Regions from separate parts of the Sporolactobacillus sp. PKPK-6 genome, predicted to be linked through region 1. Evidence: predicted binding sites of a transcription regulator. Region 1 holds the regulator's gene; each other region holds the start of a gene.

Region 1 (4,219 bases):
TTGTCGGTGCCGTGACCATATTATCCGCTTTCTACTATTTATTTTTTGTACCGGCAGATACTCTAGAAGAACGCTCAAATGATCAATTTATGGAACAGAAGCACTTAGAAACGGCCGGAACGAAAAATTGACAAAAGAACGATCATAAACATGAAAAGCACAATGGTTACTGCAATGCCGATAATGGGCACATTTGTGATTAATGAACGCGACCCGAACGTTTCGCCAAGAATAATGCTTGCCAAAATGATACTGAGTGAGAGCAGCATAATACTGAACGAAATCCGGTTTGCGGCGCGATCCAGTTTGGCCAGCAGAACTTCCAGTTGCGGCAGTTTCATTTCGACACGTGTTTTGCCTTTATATAAATGCGTTAAGGTTTTTCGTAAAAGGGAAGGCAGACGCATACTGTTTTCAACAACATCGTAACCATTCATCAATAACTTTTTTGAAAGTTCAGTAGGATCAAGTCTTCTTATTAACAGACGATGCCCATAAGGTTCCGCAAGCTCGAGAATGTTCGTGTCGTGATCCAGAGTGGTGATCAAGCCTTCCAGAGTGATTAGGGCCTTGCCAAGGAGCGTGTAATTTTTGGGTATACCGATATGATGCTTTTTGGTAACAGCGAAAACATCAGAAATGACTTTGCCGATGTGAACTTCTTTAAATGGCAGACGATAATATTTCTCGCGCAGAGTTTCCAAATCGTCTTTCAACTGACGCTCATTCAAGTCATCCGGCATGACGGTCATCGTGGAAATAGTGCGGAAAAGCAGTTCGGTATTTCCTTTCATCAGACCGATAATTAAATTGCCGAAGTCGCGCTTCATCGATTCGTTTAAATGTCCAACTTGTCCAAAATCAATATACCCGATTTTATTATCGGGGAAGAAAAAAAGGTTGCCAGGATGCGGATCGCCATGAAAGATGCCACAGATTAAGGCTTGATCAAGAAATGACCGGACAAGCCGTTCACAGATAATTTTGTTGGACACATCTTTTGGCGGACTCTTAATCAATTCTTCATATTTATACCCATGAACATAGTCAAGGGTAAGCACTTTAGCTGTCGAATAATCTCGATAGATTTTGGGAATGATCACATTCACATCATTCTTGAAAAAATCAAACAGTTTTTCAGTTGTTCGCGCCTCCATCGCGTAATCAAGTTCGCTGCGGATTGCCAGTGAAAATTCTTCAACCAAATCGATAATTTGATATGTCCTAGCCCATTCATAGCGTTTCTCAACGAGAGAAGCAAGATCCCATAGAATTTCAATATCGTTCTCCACCACGTATTCAATATCCGGACGCCGTATCTTAACAGCAACTTCTTCGCCGGATTTTAACTTTGCATGATGTGCTTGAGCAATGGAGGCAGCGGCAATACATTGTTCATCAAATTGAGCAAAAACTTCAGCAACTGGTTTACCGAATTCTTGTTGAATGATCTGTTTGACGGATTGGGCATCGATCGGAGTGACACGATCCTGGAGTCCGCGCATTGCCTCTGCAATTTGCTCTGGTAAAATGTCAGTTCTCAGGCTGAGCAGCTGGCCAAGCTTAATAAAGGTTGGTCCTAATTCTTCAAGCATTAAACGGATACGCTGTCCAAGAGACTTCTGATCATTCCCGTTTCCAGAGAAGTCTGATGCAATCTGCTTCGGTAATGAAAGTAAATGAAATAGACCGACATCTTTAACAATATAGCCAAAGCCATATTTTACGAGAACGGAAACAATTTCTTGATATCTTTTAATATGGCGTATATGTTTTCCAATCATAGCATTCACCTAGTGTGCAGGTTAGTCTTCGCTGCTTTCTCTCTTAGATACTTTTTGCCTTAATTCTGTGAGTTCAGCTTCTAAAAGCGTCACTTTTTCTTTAAGACTCCCGTACTCTTCCTGTGATACAAAGCCGAGATCCTTAATTGCATCAACAATGTCTTTGTGAAACTCTGCGCGCCACTTGTCCGTGTTTTCTTTCCCTTTTTCATTGAAAGATTCTAGAAGCGATTTTGCTTCATCTGCTGCTGCACCGCCGCTTTTTGACAGGTCATTCAGAAATTTTTCTGCCTTATCTTTGCTGGTGATGGTCGCGCCGAGCCCTATGAGAAAACTTTTCTTCAGGAAATCGTTCATAGATTTATCCCTCCTTGTGCTTTTCTTCATTTTAACCGACTCAGTGGGTCATGTATACGAATTCGCCATTTCTAATTGTGAATACTTCAATAATCAATTGAAAAAGGGCACGAAGGAACAGATGTTCTTTCGTACCCTAAGGCTTCAGAATCATTCATACACTTGGCAGTTGAGATCACTTAATCGAACGGAAAACACCAATTACTTTACCAAGAATGACACAATTATCAAGCAAGATGGGATCCATTGAAGGATTTTCCGGTTGGAGCCTTATATGATTGTTTTCTTTAAAAAAACGTTTAACCGTAGCTTCGTCCTCATCGGTCATAGCAACGACAATTTCACCGTTCTCTGCAGTCCGCTGCTGACGGACGATGACTTTGTCACCATCAAGAATGCCGGCATTAACCATACTTTCACCGGAGACATTGAGAATAAATGCATCTTCATCCTCGACCATTGAACTTGGAACAGGGAAATATTCTTCAATATTTTCAACAGCACTAATAGGAAGTCCTGCCGTTACTTTACCGATTACAGGAACACTTACTGTCTTTTCTGTATAGATGTCTCCATCATGATCGAGCACTTCAATTGCTCTAGGTTTTGTAGGATCACGCCTAATAAACCCTTTTTTCTCAAGCCTTTCAAGATGACCGTGTACCGTTGAGCTGGATGCTAACCCCACAGCGTCACATATTTCGCGAACCGATGGCGGATATCCTTTAATCGCAACTTCATGCTTAATAAAATCGAGTATAGATTGCTGCCGAGTTGAGAGTTTCATGATACTTCTCCTTTTCCTTATCTTGTCAATAGTATATCATCTGGGAAATTCAGATGCAAACATTTGTTCTAAAATAAGCATTGACACAAATGTACGTTCGTATTAAAATGAAGAAAACAAACGAACAAGCGTTCTTGAGAACAAATATTCCTAGCGGAGGTAAAACAAGATGAATACTCATGCACATAATAAAACAAAGGGAATTTCATTTATTGTATTATTTTGTATTATGACAGTCATTCTTTTCTTTACTTTAACAAATACGGTTGCTGCCGATCAGAATAATTATGTCAAAATTACAGTGAAATCCGGTGACTCGTTGTGGTCAATTGCTACAACATACCATGCTAATAATCCTAAGCTCACGAAACATGCATTTGTTACCTGGGTTAAAGACAATAATGGTCTAGTTCGAAATCATATTGTTCCGAATCAAAAGTTGATTATCCCGATAACAGATAATCAATTAAAGAATCGTTAAAAATCTTAGCCGCAGAATTGGCAAAAAAAGTGTTTTGTGATATACTGTTATATAACAAAGGGAATGATTTGACAATGTACTGCTACAATTGTCTTTTCCTTTTTGCTTTTTAGTTTGTGATTGCAAAGTTCTATTCCATTAATGATTATTTATCATTAATGGCCATTTTTCATCCTCCTTCAGAAGAAAGCATTTCTTAATTCATAAGAACACGCTTTCTTTTTTTTTTGTCTTCCAGCCGAAACTGTGCGGAAAAGGCTATGTTTCATGGGTATAAGGTTGACCTGAATTCGCGTGATAGTGTAAACTGAACTATGGACATTTGACACAAGGAGGAAGCAGACGCATGCTCTGGTTATACATACTCGTGGGCGTGATTTGCCTAGCAGCCGGATTGATCCTCGGCTTTTTAATCGCCCGTAGATATATGATGAATTACCTAAAAAAGAATCCGCCGATTAATGAAAACATGTTGCGTGTCATGATGGCTCAAATGGGTCAGCAACCGTCGCAGAAGAAGATTAATCAGATGATGAAAGCGATCAATCATCAAATGAAATGAGTAATGAACCCCTATGAATTAGCTATTCATGGGGGTTTTTACAATAGAAAAAAGTGAGTACTAATAAATTTCAGGCAGGGGGTTGCTCAATGCTGAAAGTAGGTGTTATTGGGATCGGTTCAATTGCCGCAAAAGCATATTTGCCGATTTATTCTAAACTGGCAGAGGTCGATTTTTATTTCTGTACACGAAATGTGAAAACGTTGGATGAACTTCGCTCAAAATATCGATGGTCTCATTTGTTTTCT
Region 2 (4,219 bases), 600 kb from region 1:
AAGGTAGCAACTTTGCGAATCAGCGGATAATAAATTGTTTGTTCCAGTGCTTTCTGTGGGATGCGTTCGAGTGCGCGAGCAGAAAGCTTGGACGACAGCACACGCAGCAATGCACCCGTACCGCTGACTCCGAGCATCGCACCAAGATAGAGAATCAATGTTTCACGTCCTTTTTTTGTCGCGATCTCTTGATTGCTCCATAATTCTTCTCGTCCGTAGAGATAGCCGAGCTCCTGCGCGAGACGCAATGCCATCGCATAGAACTGCGTCGTATCGGCGGGAATCGTTGCCGCGATAGCCAAACCGCCTGGAATGCCCGCGGCAAACGACATCGCTGAGCTTCGCAACGTCGCATTTTGAATCAGCTGTGCTGCTTGTTTCTCAAGTTCAGCTTGTCCAAAATAGCTTGCAGGTCCGATCTCAATCAGCCGTTCCGTATCCTCTTTTGGGAACGACCGTCTGAAGAATTCTTCACGATTAATCTTCAATCCCGGCATCTTCAAAATTACGTCTAGAATGGTATGCGTAAGCTTCGTTGTCTGCATCGTTTGCTCCTTGTGTATGGCCTGCGTTCAATGAGTATCTTCCTATACTACTGTTTCCCATAGGAGCAGGTTTCATTTGCAAGGTTTGGCTTTAACGGACAGACTGCGTTAGGATACAGCCTTGCTGTGCATCTGATGTCGTGCGTTTAGGAGCCGAATGCCTGTAATCATGGCACAGAACACGCATATTCCGGCAGATGCCAGAAAAACGATGTGCATGCCATGTAAAAAGATGGACGGATGACCCGGGATCATTCCGGTGACATGATAACCGGCAGCTTGCGACATGCTGGCAAACAGAAGCGTTGTCGCAAAAGTGATTCCACTGATCATGCCCAAATTTCGGATTAGTGCGTTGACACTCCCCGCGCTTCCAAGCTGATTTTTCGGAACCGTCGACATGACAAGCGAATTATTCGGCGACATAAAGAATCCGCTGCCGGCACCGAGCAGAGCAATCAACACACCCGCATAGATGATTGAGCTTTCCCCATTCAGAAAACCGAGACCAATTTGTGCCGCTACGAGGACAAGCAATCCGATAAACGTTAGGATTTCCGAACCGATTTTGTCAGACAGTGCGCCGCTGAACGGGGCAATGACAGCCATCATGATGGGGAACAGCATCAGCAGCAGTCCGGAATGGCCTGCTGACAGATGCAGAATATCCTGGGTATAGAATGGCGCAATAATGTTGAAACAAAAGTTGGAGAGAAAGACCAAATAGCCGCAGAAAATGCTGACTGAAAACATAAGATTTTTAAACAACCGCAGCTGAAGCATCGGCTGATCAATCTGCCACTCCATAATGATAAACACGACCAGAAGCACAGCAGAGAGAAAAAGCGATCCCAGAATACGTCCGTCGCTGAACCCTAAATGCTGTCCAAGCAGCAATCCGCTGAACAGGGCTATGATGAATAAGCCGAAGATTGACGTACCCACCCAGTCCAAGCGGCCTCTTGATGCAAACAAATCTTTAGGCAGAACACGCCAGCCCAGAATCATTACCACCAGCCCAATCGGTACGTTAATCCAGAATATATAATTCCAGCTCAACGTGGAGACAACCAGCCCGCCGATCCCCGGACCAGTGATCGAGCCCAAGGACACGAACGTGCCGATTAAACCAAGCGCCCGCCCGCGTTCGGATCTCGGGAAAATATCCGTTGCGATGCCAAAATTATTAGCCATCGTCATCGAAGCGCCTATGGCCTGAACCACGCGGCCGACAAGTAGAAAATTCAGGTTTAGACCGAATCCGCACAGCAGCGACCCAAGAACAAAAAGAGCGGTGCCGATCTTAAAAATGCGAAGTTTGCCCAGCATGTCGCCAAGCCGCCCGAAAAGCAGGATAAAAACACAGATCGTCATTAAATAAATCGTGACAATCCACTGACTGCTGGCGATCGGCAAATGCAAATCACGTGAAATCTGCGGCAGTGCCACATTGACAATACTCGCATCAAGCGTCGACATAAATGTGAACATATTAATACTGATCAGGATCATCCAACGTCTCTTCTGGACGGTTGGGTCATCCTGATAAGTTAAGGGTTTTGAGGTATTCATAAATCTGCAGCCTCCAGTTACTCGTGCTCTGTACAAAGAATAGCATAATTATTGAAACGGGGTGGAAGCAAAAGATCCGATTCCGCATATGTCAGAAATTAACCTTTTACCATGGATTTTTTTCTAGACATTTTGTTTGGAATTCGGTTATACTTTTACTGTGAAAGATCATACGTTCGCCTTTAACTCCCTGCTTTCCCAATTCCTCACAACAATAAATCATACCTCGTAAGGAGGCCTCTCATGCCTACTGACCACGATCGGCGTTTCAAAGTGCTGCTTCACGAGTTTTTTGATGAGTTTCTCGAAGCCTTTTTCCCAAAAATTTATCACATGCTTGATCTGTCTGGAAAAACGTTCCTTTCAGAGGAACTGTTTCCGGATCTAATCGAAGGCGACAAGAAGAGGGCGGACATCATTGCGGAAACGAAGCTGAAATCTAAAAAAGCTGTAATTCTGATTGTCCATCTTGAGGCACAAAACTATTATCAAGATGATTTTTCCGAACGGATGTATCTTTACTACATCATGATCTATCTGAAATTTCGAAAACCTGTTTTACCCATTGCCATTTTCAGTTATGATGGTGTAAGAGATGAACCGGATAAATTTGTGGTAGAAATACCTCATTTTATGATGATCAGCGAATTCCATTTTTTGAAGCTTGAGCTTGCCCAAATGAATTGGCGAACATTTATTCACAGTAATAATCCGGCCGCTGCCGCGCTCATGAGCAGGATGAACTACTCAAAAAAAGGAACGTGTTCAGGTTCGACTCGCCTTTATCAGACAGATGATCGGCATGCATCTTGGAGAAGCACGTGAAAGCATAATCAATGGATTTTTCGAGACCTATCTTCAATTAAATAAGAAAGAGGTGGATCAATTGATGGACCAAGCGAACAAACTCCCGGAGGAAATCCGTGAAGAAGTGCTCAAATGGCCGAATTCGACTTATGATCGTGGAGTGGAGGACGGCATGGAAAGAGGAATTAAAAGAGGAATTAAAAAAGGAATTGAAAAAGGTGAATTAAACGCCAAAAAACAGGTTGCCCTAAAGCTGCTGCAAAATGGAATAAGTCATGGGAAAATCAGTGAGTGGACAGGATTAAGTGCCAAAGAGATCACTGAACTGGAAGCAATCAATGAATGAAGAAATTCGTGAAGATGCGGTTACAGCTTTGGACACTACTGGCAAATAACAATCGAGAAATAACCAATGCATGAATCGTCTGTTCTGTGGAATGTTTGGAAAGGGGAGCCCGGCTTTTAAAATGCGGTTTATATCCAGTAAGGAATTTACGTGATTTAAATAGCTATGTCATCGCGTTTCTATTCCGGGAAAACGAACCGATGAAAGGATCGGCCTATCGATCAAACCAGAAAACTACCAACAATTTGTGCAATGAAGCGCATGTCCGTCTCAGTGTAGCGCTGATCAATGGGCAGCGCGATCAGATTTTTCGCCAGCTTATAATCGAAACGTGCAGGGGGAACGCGCGACAACACTTCCTGCCAATAATCATTGGCATAGATGTGGCGCTCCAACAAACAATCTTTTAATTTTTCCCCGTGTTCAATAAGAAAAGGGTAGCACATCGGTCCGTTCACATTGGTGAAGTCTGCACGCAGCAGATTGTAGGTGCCGATTTGTTGATGAAGAAATCGGAAGTTCTCATTTCGAATGGTGCGCACCTGCTCATAATCAACACTCATCAACAGTCGCTGAGTCGTTCGTGACATCGCGTGCATCCCGCATGTATCTAAATAGGCCTCATTTTGTTCAAAAAGCGGCTCGGCGGAAACACTCCCTAGATCAATTTGCTTCAACAGCGCATCGTAACGGTAGTAGGACGGATCCTGATCCAGCTCAAGCCGCTCTTCAGCATTGGTATACAAGTAGCCGCCATCCGGAACGCCAAAAAACTTGCGTGGCGAATACAGGGTATCCACATGCAGCTGCGGTCGTTCAAAAAACGCCTGCGTATTGTCAATGATAACATTTGCTAGATTGCTGCAGACATTTTGGACATTCTTGTTGTTCATGCCGAAGTAATTGACATAAAGAAAGCAGGCATTGTCCTCCGGCACACGATTAAAAA
Region 3 (4,219 bases), 320 kb from region 1:
CACGAAGCACATCATGAAGAAAATAATTGTGAAGAGCATCGCCCCGGAAAGCAGCAGGGACTCTAAATGCAGCAATCCAAGCAGGAAATGATAAAAACAAAAAAACGTAACGGCGGTCAGAAGACAGAAAACAAAAAGTTTCATGGCATTCATCCTCTGCAGTTTCTCTAAAAACAAGCCTATGAATGTCTCGGAGTAAACATTCATCTAGAAGGTAAGAAAAGATGCTAGAGCTTGAGATAGCTGCGCACTCGTTCGTAAATCCAATCCATGGCTACACTTTTTTGATAGACGAATTCAAATAGGCGGCCCCGTACATAGACCTCATAATTGAACCAGCCGCGCTTAGTCATGCGGATGTGATTGTTGAAAATATCTTGCTTATTTCTTCGCAGATCCAGTGTTACGTGAGCAATTATGGCATCCAATAGTTCCAAATAAAGCGGTTTGAATTTAGTGTCCGCATGGACAATAGCTGTTCGATCACGTTCAAATGCCATTTTAATGAGCGGAAGCAGCATATATTCGGCGGCAATTTTCATTTCTTTTTCAGTCATTTCCGAGGCGGGCAGAAATCCTCCATGATCATTCATTTGAAATGCCCCCCGATTTTATTCGCACGTGCGCGCAACTGGCTGGACGACATAAGTGAGGTGCCATGAAAGATGGCCGTCTTTCCATATTTTTGATAAATTGTGTCGATTGCAGCACTTAATTTTGTTTTTTCTTCAATATGAGCGAAGAGATCGAGCTGATAGCTGCTTGATACCGGCTGAAGATCACTAAGGGTGACTGCAGCGGCTCGTACCGGAAGGCAGTCCCAGCTTTCTGTAAAAAGCCGATTAACCGCATGATAAATATCCATGCCAAAATTTGTCGCGAAGGGCAGCTTGATCTGGCGATGAAAACCGGTATGGCGCTCAAAAGTTCCGGAAATGCCAACGGAGACAACAAGCCCCATATAGTGTTTCACACGGGCTCGATAAGCGACCTCTTCACTCAATTCAAGAAGGATCACACGAATATCGCGCATTTCCGGGTAGTCGAAGGGCAGGGTCATGTGGTGCCCGATCGCTTTTTGTTCTGTAAAGGTGCTCATGGAGACGGGAGCACTGTCCAAGCCGTGTGAGGTTCGCCATAACAGCTCTCCGTTCACACCCCAACGCTTGCGCAGTAAAGCGAGCGGAAAACGGGCGAGATGACCGATTTGGCGAATTCCCATTCCAATGAAGTGCTGCTCCATTCGATGGCCAACGCCAAACAATTCACCAATGGGCAGGGGCCAGAGGTATTTTTTTATATTCTCAGCATTTAACTCAAAAATTCCTGCTTTGTTCTTTTTGCCATAATGATCACAAGCCATCTTGGCCATTACTTTATTGGGTCCGATTCCAATGCGGGCATAGACACCAAAGCGTTCCTGCATGCATCGTTGAATCTTCCGTGCAATGGTTGAGGGTGAACCAAAGAGCGGCAAGCTTTCGCTGACGTCAATAAACTGTTCATCAATCGAATAAGGCTCAACCAGATCGGTAAACTGTCTAAGAAATCGTGTCACGGCTGTAGATACATCAATGTAATGCTGCATGCGTGGCAGACGGATAACCGCCTGCGGACACTTAATTAACGCTTGACCAAGCGGCTCGGCCGTCAGTACGCCGAAATGCTTGGCAATCGGGCAAGCGGCAAGGACGATGCCGCTTCGCTGCCTCGGGTCACCTGCAACGATCAGAGGCTTGTTTCTGAATTCCGGGAAATCAGCCTTTTCAACAGAAGCGTAGAACGTTTGCATATCGATCAGGAAGATCACTCGATCCATGTGCGACACCTCAATTAATTGGATATGGATTTATTATACACGAACAAACGTTCTTTTAACACTGGAAATAAAAACATGTGTTCGTTATAATAGAGTTATGGAATGATTTAAGACAATGAAAAAGCCCTGCTCCTTTTTTAGGAGCAAGGCAATTATGGTTCTTGCAACATTCAAACGATCAAATGATACGGTCATTACGAATGACCGATATAGGACCAGTATTCACCGCTTTTCAGAGAAACCGGTTCGATAATTTGCTGGAGCTGCAATTTGCGCAGTTCCTTTAATGCCTCTTCTTCCGTTAAGTCATAGATTACGACGACTTCCTGAGTGGTCAGAAAGCATTGTTGTTGAAAATAGTCTTTGAGCGAGATATTTGGCGCCGGGATCGGCTGCTCGCCCAGGAGTTCGGTCAAAATCTGTACATAGACGGAGTAAGGGTAATGTCCGTTTACCTTAATGGCTTCAGAGTCATTGCATGGTGCTGAGAAAACCAAGGTCGGAAGTTCGGTGATTGCCAATTCATTTGCTAATCGGCGATCACACTGAAAAGCCTTAATCGGACGACAGGAATGATAGTCATTGGAAAATTCCTGTTCATTCAGTCCGGCAAGGCGAGCGACACCCAGCAGCTCTTCAAATTTATTCAAGCCCTGTCTTCTGAGAAAAATCTGCTCACGTACGCGGCGAAGAAAAATTTGCCCGGCCGCACCTCCTTGGAATTCGGCCGCCTTAATCGCATAAGCGATCGAATAAGGAGAAGGCGGATTTTCCAGCCACACATCACTGTCGCAGCACATGCCGGTCAGGCGGGCATATTTGTCCCATTCCTCAGCAATTCTTTTTGCACGAGTGAATTGACAGCGATTTACCGTGTCATGCTTTGTCGTTAACAAGACGCGAAATGTAAAATAGTCATGGTATTGAAAAATAAATTTTTTAAGTAAAGGTTCAAAACCCCAGCATTCAGGGCAAAGCGGATCAATGAATGTTAAAATTTCGACTCGCTGGAAGGTTCGTTTCCTGCCGGTTCTTAATGTACACGACTCGTTTCCCGGTGTTCCCTCACATATAGACCCTTCCTCAAAACGTGTCATGGGATCCCACCTCTGGAAGAAATTTTAAATAGGGCGGCCTCAGAAATGGCCCCTGATTCAGATGGACTGTGCCGATAGCCGGATTGATCCATCTCATCATATCTTTATCCATTATTGATAAAGTCAACCTGCCTTTATTATATTCTTTTCAGTTTCATTCATTGAATGGTGGAAGCACAACTTTATGATTCCATCGTCCTGAAACTTTCTATATTGTAACAAGTTCCGATCATTGAGGGCAACTAATCGGCACTCAAGCTGTTTTTTGCGGCATAAATAAATGTTTGAAAAATGTGTTTAGTTTAACAAGTGAAAGTGTTGGGAAAATGTTGCCAGAGGTTGAATCCGCAAATGAAGGTGCTATAATTTGAGACCCGGGGAACTAAGAAAAAATAAAGTGAATGAAGGAAGAACGATATGTTACCTGCTTTTTCCATTGGCGAATTAATCAAAAAATCATGTATTTCAGTTTGTGCCGCTTTTTTATGTGCGCTCAGCATGAATCTTTTTCTTGTGCCGGCTCATGTCTATGCGGCAGGAATAAACGGTGCTGCCCAATTGATTTCAGATATCCTGTTTGATGGGTTGAACCTTCATCTTTCGATCGGTTTGCTGATTCTCGTTTTAAATTTGCCAATTGCCGTACTTGGATGGTATAAGGTCGGAAAGAGTTTTACCTTATTTAGTTTCATTACAGTTATGCTGACCTCATTATTTTTAACTGTTCTGCCGGTGCATCCGCTGTCTTCAGACATTCTGCTCAATTCTATATTTGGCGGAATGATCTCTGCGATCGGTGTTGGAATTGCCTTGAAATACGGTATTTCAACGGGCGGTTTGGATATCATTGCCATTTTTTTAACGCGGCGTAATCGTAATGCATCATCAGGTAAATATTTTTTGATTTTGAACGGTATTATTATTGTGATTGCCGGTGCGGTGTACGAATGGCAGTACGCACTTTATACGTTAATTTCACGTTTTGTAAATAGTTATGTGATTGATATGATTCACACAAAATATCAGAAATTGACGGTTATGACGATCACGGATCAGTCGGATCGGCTGGTTGAAGCAATCCAGGATCAATTTGACCGAGGAATGACGGTGATTCCGTCATACGGAGGGTTTACCGGCACCAAAAAGAGTACGTTAATGATGGTCATCAGTCATTATGAATTGTATAAAATGGAGCGGTTGATTAAGAGCATTGATCCGAATGCGTTTACAAATATTCTTGAAACAAATAAAATTATCGGTACGTTCCACACGGAAGAACAGCAGCGGGCAATTCAGGCCATGA
Region 4 (4,219 bases), 570 kb from region 1:
CACGTGCCGGCAAAGCTTTTTGTCGCCGGCGGTGGCAGGTGGCTTGGCATTGATTGCCGCTTATTTTATGCCGGCACTGCAGACCCCGTATTCGCTCATCAACGGTTGGATTGGGGACATCCGAGCCATTGATTATGTATCATTCGGCATATTCCTAGTTGTCGCTATGCTGGCTGAGACAGCACTGGTCTATTTTTGGGGTGCGCAGCAGACTTCGCCGCGCCTCATCAGCAGCAAGCGGGGCAGTTTGGTCGGAGCTCATGAAGCTTGCCAGCTTTGGATCGCGCCGCTGCTCTTCCTTATGCCGGTTTCGGGTGCGATTTCGTCCATTGGTCCCTGGCCGTTTGTTTCCGGCGGCGCTTCATTTAGCTTTGCGATTTTCCCATTGGGCATAGGAATCGCACAATTGATCACGCACGCATTACCGAAACCTGCTGTTCGTCAAACGGCAAGCTGGTTGATGGCGTCGTCCGGCATAACGGCGATCTTCATCGGTGCGGGCTATCTGCTTCATATGGCGCTTTTCGTCGTGCTGGGCGGAGTTGTGGCACTCGTCAGCCGATTGCTGCTCACCTGGTACCACCATCACCTGCGTGAGACGCAGCCGTTCTATTATCTTATGCCGAACAGAGGACTGCGCGTTATTGGAGCGATCCCTCACTCGCTTGGTGCGCGTATGGGCATTATTCCTGGGGAAGAAATTTTGCGGGTGAATGATTTAGAGGTCAGCAGCGTGGATGAATTCTATGAAGCACTTCAAAAGCATGCGGCTTACTGCAAGCTGGAAGTGATCGATCGTTTCGGCGAGCAGCGCTTTGAAAAGGGGCCAATTCATGAAGATGACAATTATAAGATCGGGCTACTTTTTCTTGAAGGCGATCAATGGAATTTGAAACAAAAGACAAATAGTTAAGCCTTAATTCGAATAATCTAACAGGAACAAAAATCCGCAGGAGGGACAGCGAGATTCCTTTTCCTTCCTTTTTATGGGAAGAAAGGAAGATGCTTAAGGTGAGGCGCTGCCCGCAGACCTAAAAGGTGAGCAAGCTTGCTGGTCCCCTTGGCTGTTTGTTCCGTCAAAATTTACAATAATCCCAACTGTTAAAATGTGACTGATTTTGAAACTGGGTGTAGTTATGTGAGCAATTGGAATTTTTTAACCCCTGCACGAATTGTGGTGCATATTGGTGCTATAATCAAGTTAAAAGTGATGCAGGTCGTAGTATAGAAAAGGCGAGAGGAGGAGCGCAAAAATGAAATCGACAGGTATTGTGCGTAAAGTTGATGAATTAGGACGTGTTGTGATTCCGATTGAACTCAGAAGGACCATGAATATTAAAGAGGGTGATCCGCTCGAAATCTTCACGGAGGATGAACGGATTATCTTCAAGAAATATGTGCCGAATATGGCGTGCCAGATCACGAATGAAGTGTCGCCGGATAACCTTGTTCTGGCAAACGGCAAGCTGATCCTGAGCCGCAAAGCAGCAAAAGGAATTCTAGAAGAAATTGAAAAATACATGGGTGAAGATATTAAATCGTAATTCATGTTCTCAAAAAAGACTTCTGTGGCCGAGTGCCATGGAAGTTTTTTAGTTTCATTAAGTACTAGTAAATGACTTCTCCGGTTATCCTGTGTGAGATGAGCCGAGTTTAGAATAAATGACTGAAAAACATTGGGAATATCCGTTCGCATTTTGCTGTTATTTTGCTATAGAGGTATGCTATACTTTTTTTAAGAAAGATTTTTTACTATTAATGACAAATCATGCTTTTTTCATAGAAAAACAGTAAAGATTGGAGGAGGGCGCTATGGATTTTCAACTCGCGTCCCATTTTCAACCGCAAGGCGACCAGCCGGAAGCGATTCGTACATTGGTCGATGGGATCAGGAACGGTCAAAAGCATCAGACGTTGCTCGGCGCGACCGGTACCGGTAAAACATTCACGATGTCGAATGTGATTGCTCAAGTGCAGAAGCCGACGCTGGTCATTGCCCATAATAAAACGCTTGCAGGGCAGCTTTATAACGAGTTTAAGGAATTTTTCCCGAATAATGCGGTCGAATATTTTGTCAGCTACTACGATTATTACCAGCCGGAAGCCTATATTCCGCAGACGGATACGTATATTGAAAAAGATTCGAGCATCAATGACGAGATTGACAAGCTGCGTCACTCGGCAACCAGCTCATTGTTTGAGCGTCGCGATGTCATTATTGTTGCCAGTGTTTCGTGTATTTACGGTTTAGGTTCTCCGGAAGAATACAGCTCACTTGTACTCTCATTGCGGCCGGGTATGGAGAAGGAGCGGGATGCGATGCTGCGTCAACTTGTCGACATCCAGTACTCGCGTAACGATATTAATTTTACACGCGGGACATTCCGTGTGCGCGGCGATGTGGTGGAGATTTTCCCGGCTTCACGCGATGATCACTGCATTCGCGTCGAATTCTTCGGTGATGAAATTGAACGGCTGACCGAGATGGATCCGATGACCGGAGAGATTGTCGGCGAGCGTGATCATGTCGCCATCTACCCGGCTTCCCACTTCGTTACCGGACAGGAGAAAATGAAGCGAGCAATTGTGAACATACAGAAGGAACTCGAGGATCGGCTGAAAGTGCTTAATGAGAACGGTAAACTACTTGAGGCACAACGGCTTGAGCAGCGTACGCGTTATGATTTGGAAATGATGGAGGAAGTCGGCTTTTGCTCCGGAATTGAGAACTATTCAAGGCATCTGACCTTTCGAAAACCGGGTGAATCGCCGTATACGCTCATGGACTATTTTCCAAAGGACTTTCTCATTATGGTCGATGAATCCCATGCGACACTGCCACAGATTCGGGCCATGTACAACGGCGACCAGGCGCGAAAAAACGTCCTGGTTGATCATGGTTTCCGTCTTCCTTCTGCAAAAGACAACCGGCCGCTTAAATTTGAAGAATTTGAGGAACGTGTCAATCAGATCGTGTACGTTTCGGCGACTCCGGCGGATTATGAATTGGAGCATTCCAATAAGCCGGTCGAGCAGATTATTCGACCGACCGGATTGCTGGATCCGGAAATCGAAGTCCGTCCGATCAAGGGACAGATTGATGATCTCTACGACGAGATTAATATTAGGATTAAGAAGCATGAACGTGTCCTCGTCACGACGCTGACAAAGAAGATGGCAGAGAATTTGACCGACTATCTAAAGGGCATGGGCATTAAAGTCAATTATCTTCATTCGGAAGTTAAGACGCTCGACCGGATTGAGATCATTCGCAATTTGCGACGTGGCGAATTCGATGTGCTGGTCGGGATCAACCTGCTCCGTGAAGGACTGGATATTCCTGAAGTCTCACTTGTCGCTATCCTTGACGCCGATAAGGAAGGCTTCCTTCGCTCGGAACGGTCGCTGATTCAGACGATCGGACGCGCGGCGAGAAATGCGGAAGGGCGAGTCATTCTGTATGCCGACCGAGTTACCGATTCGATGCGGTTGGCGATGGATGAAACCGCACGCCGCCGCAAAATTCAAAAGAAATTCAATGAAGTGCATCATATTACACCGACGACGATTCAAAAGGCCATTCCTGAGCTGATTAAAGCGACATACGAAGTGGAAAAACAGGATGGCTCCGGCAAGAAGAAAAAGAAGAAAATGACAAAGAGCGAGCGCAACAAGGCAATTATCGGTATTGAAAAAGAAATGAAGCAGGCGGCAAAGTCGCTTGACTTCGAGCGTGCAGCGGAACTGCGGGACGCACTCTATGAACTGAAGGCGGAGGGATAACACGCAGATGGTACTTGAAAATATTGTTGTCAAAGGCGCAAGGGAACATAATTTAAAAAATGTCAGCGTAACAATACCACGTGACAAAATGGTTGTTGTTACCGGATTGTCGGGCTCAGGCAAGTCATCGCTGGCGTTCGACACAATCTACGCCGAGGGGCAGCGCCGCTATGTTGAATCGCTGTCGGCATATGCCCGCCAATTTCTCGGCCAATCCAACAAACCGGATGTGGACGCGATTGAAGGCTTGTCGCCGGCGATTTCGATTGACCAGAAGACGACGAGTCATAACCCGCGTTCAACCGTGGGAACCGTAACGGAAATTTATGATTACATGCGTCTTCTTTTTGCCAGAATCGGGCACCCTTTTTGCCCGACACACGGTGTTGAAATCACATCGCAGACTATTGAACAGATGGTTGACAGAATCATGGTT

What was found. Region 1 encodes LexA, which represses DNA repair genes until DNA is damaged. Its sites were predicted from a motif close to CGAACATATGTTCG; they were not measured.
Region 2: a site for LexA is predicted at 2,283-2,296, ahead of AC1MBV_RS04395 (RpnC/YadD family protein). Genes of this name have one in related genera too.
Region 3: a site for LexA is predicted at 1,860-1,873, ahead of AC1MBV_RS03090 (DNA polymerase IV). Genes of this name have one in related genera too.
Region 4: a site for LexA is predicted at 1,680-1,693, ahead of uvrB (excinuclease ABC subunit UvrB). Genes of this name have one in related genera too.

The regions. Positions count from the first base shown of each region.
Region 1 is NZ_JBWXPA010000001.1:313,967-318,185, reverse strand. It holds gene AC1MBV_RS01575 (MFS transporter) at 1-131, shown strand, start outside; gene AC1MBV_RS01570 (ABC1 kinase family protein) at 105-1,784, opposite strand; gene AC1MBV_RS01565 (phasin family protein) at 1,806-2,141, opposite strand; gene lexA (transcriptional repressor LexA) at 2,317-2,928, opposite strand; gene yneA (cell division suppressor protein YneA) at 3,098-3,409, shown strand; gene AC1MBV_RS01550 (YneF family protein) at 3,756-3,971, shown strand; gene AC1MBV_RS01545 (Gfo/Idh/MocA family protein) at 4,061-4,219, shown strand, end outside.
Region 2 is NZ_JBWXPA010000001.1:912,745-916,963, reverse strand. It holds gene AC1MBV_RS04405 (hypothetical protein) at 1-545, opposite strand, end outside; gene AC1MBV_RS04400 (MFS transporter) at 654-2,117, opposite strand; gene AC1MBV_RS04395 (RpnC/YadD family protein) at 2,361-2,942, shown strand; gene AC1MBV_RS04390 (hypothetical protein) at 2,920-3,270, shown strand; gene AC1MBV_RS04385 (hypothetical protein) at 3,492-4,219, opposite strand, start outside.
Region 3 is NZ_JBWXPA010000001.1:631,272-635,490, reverse strand. It holds gene AC1MBV_RS03100 (hypothetical protein) at 1-144, opposite strand, end outside; gene AC1MBV_RS03095 (YhjD family protein) at 228-593, opposite strand; gene AC1MBV_RS03090 (DNA polymerase IV) at 590-1,819, opposite strand; gene AC1MBV_RS03085 (DsbA family protein) at 2,014-2,916, opposite strand; gene AC1MBV_RS03080 (YitT family protein) at 3,334-4,219, shown strand, end outside.
Region 4 is NZ_JBWXPA010000001.1:883,707-887,925, reverse strand. It holds gene AC1MBV_RS04260 (cell division protein) at 1-913, shown strand, start outside; gene AC1MBV_RS04255 (AbrB/MazE/SpoVT family DNA-binding domain-containing protein) at 1,254-1,544, shown strand; gene uvrB (excinuclease ABC subunit UvrB) at 1,813-3,783, shown strand; gene uvrA (excinuclease ABC subunit UvrA) at 3,791-4,219, shown strand, end outside.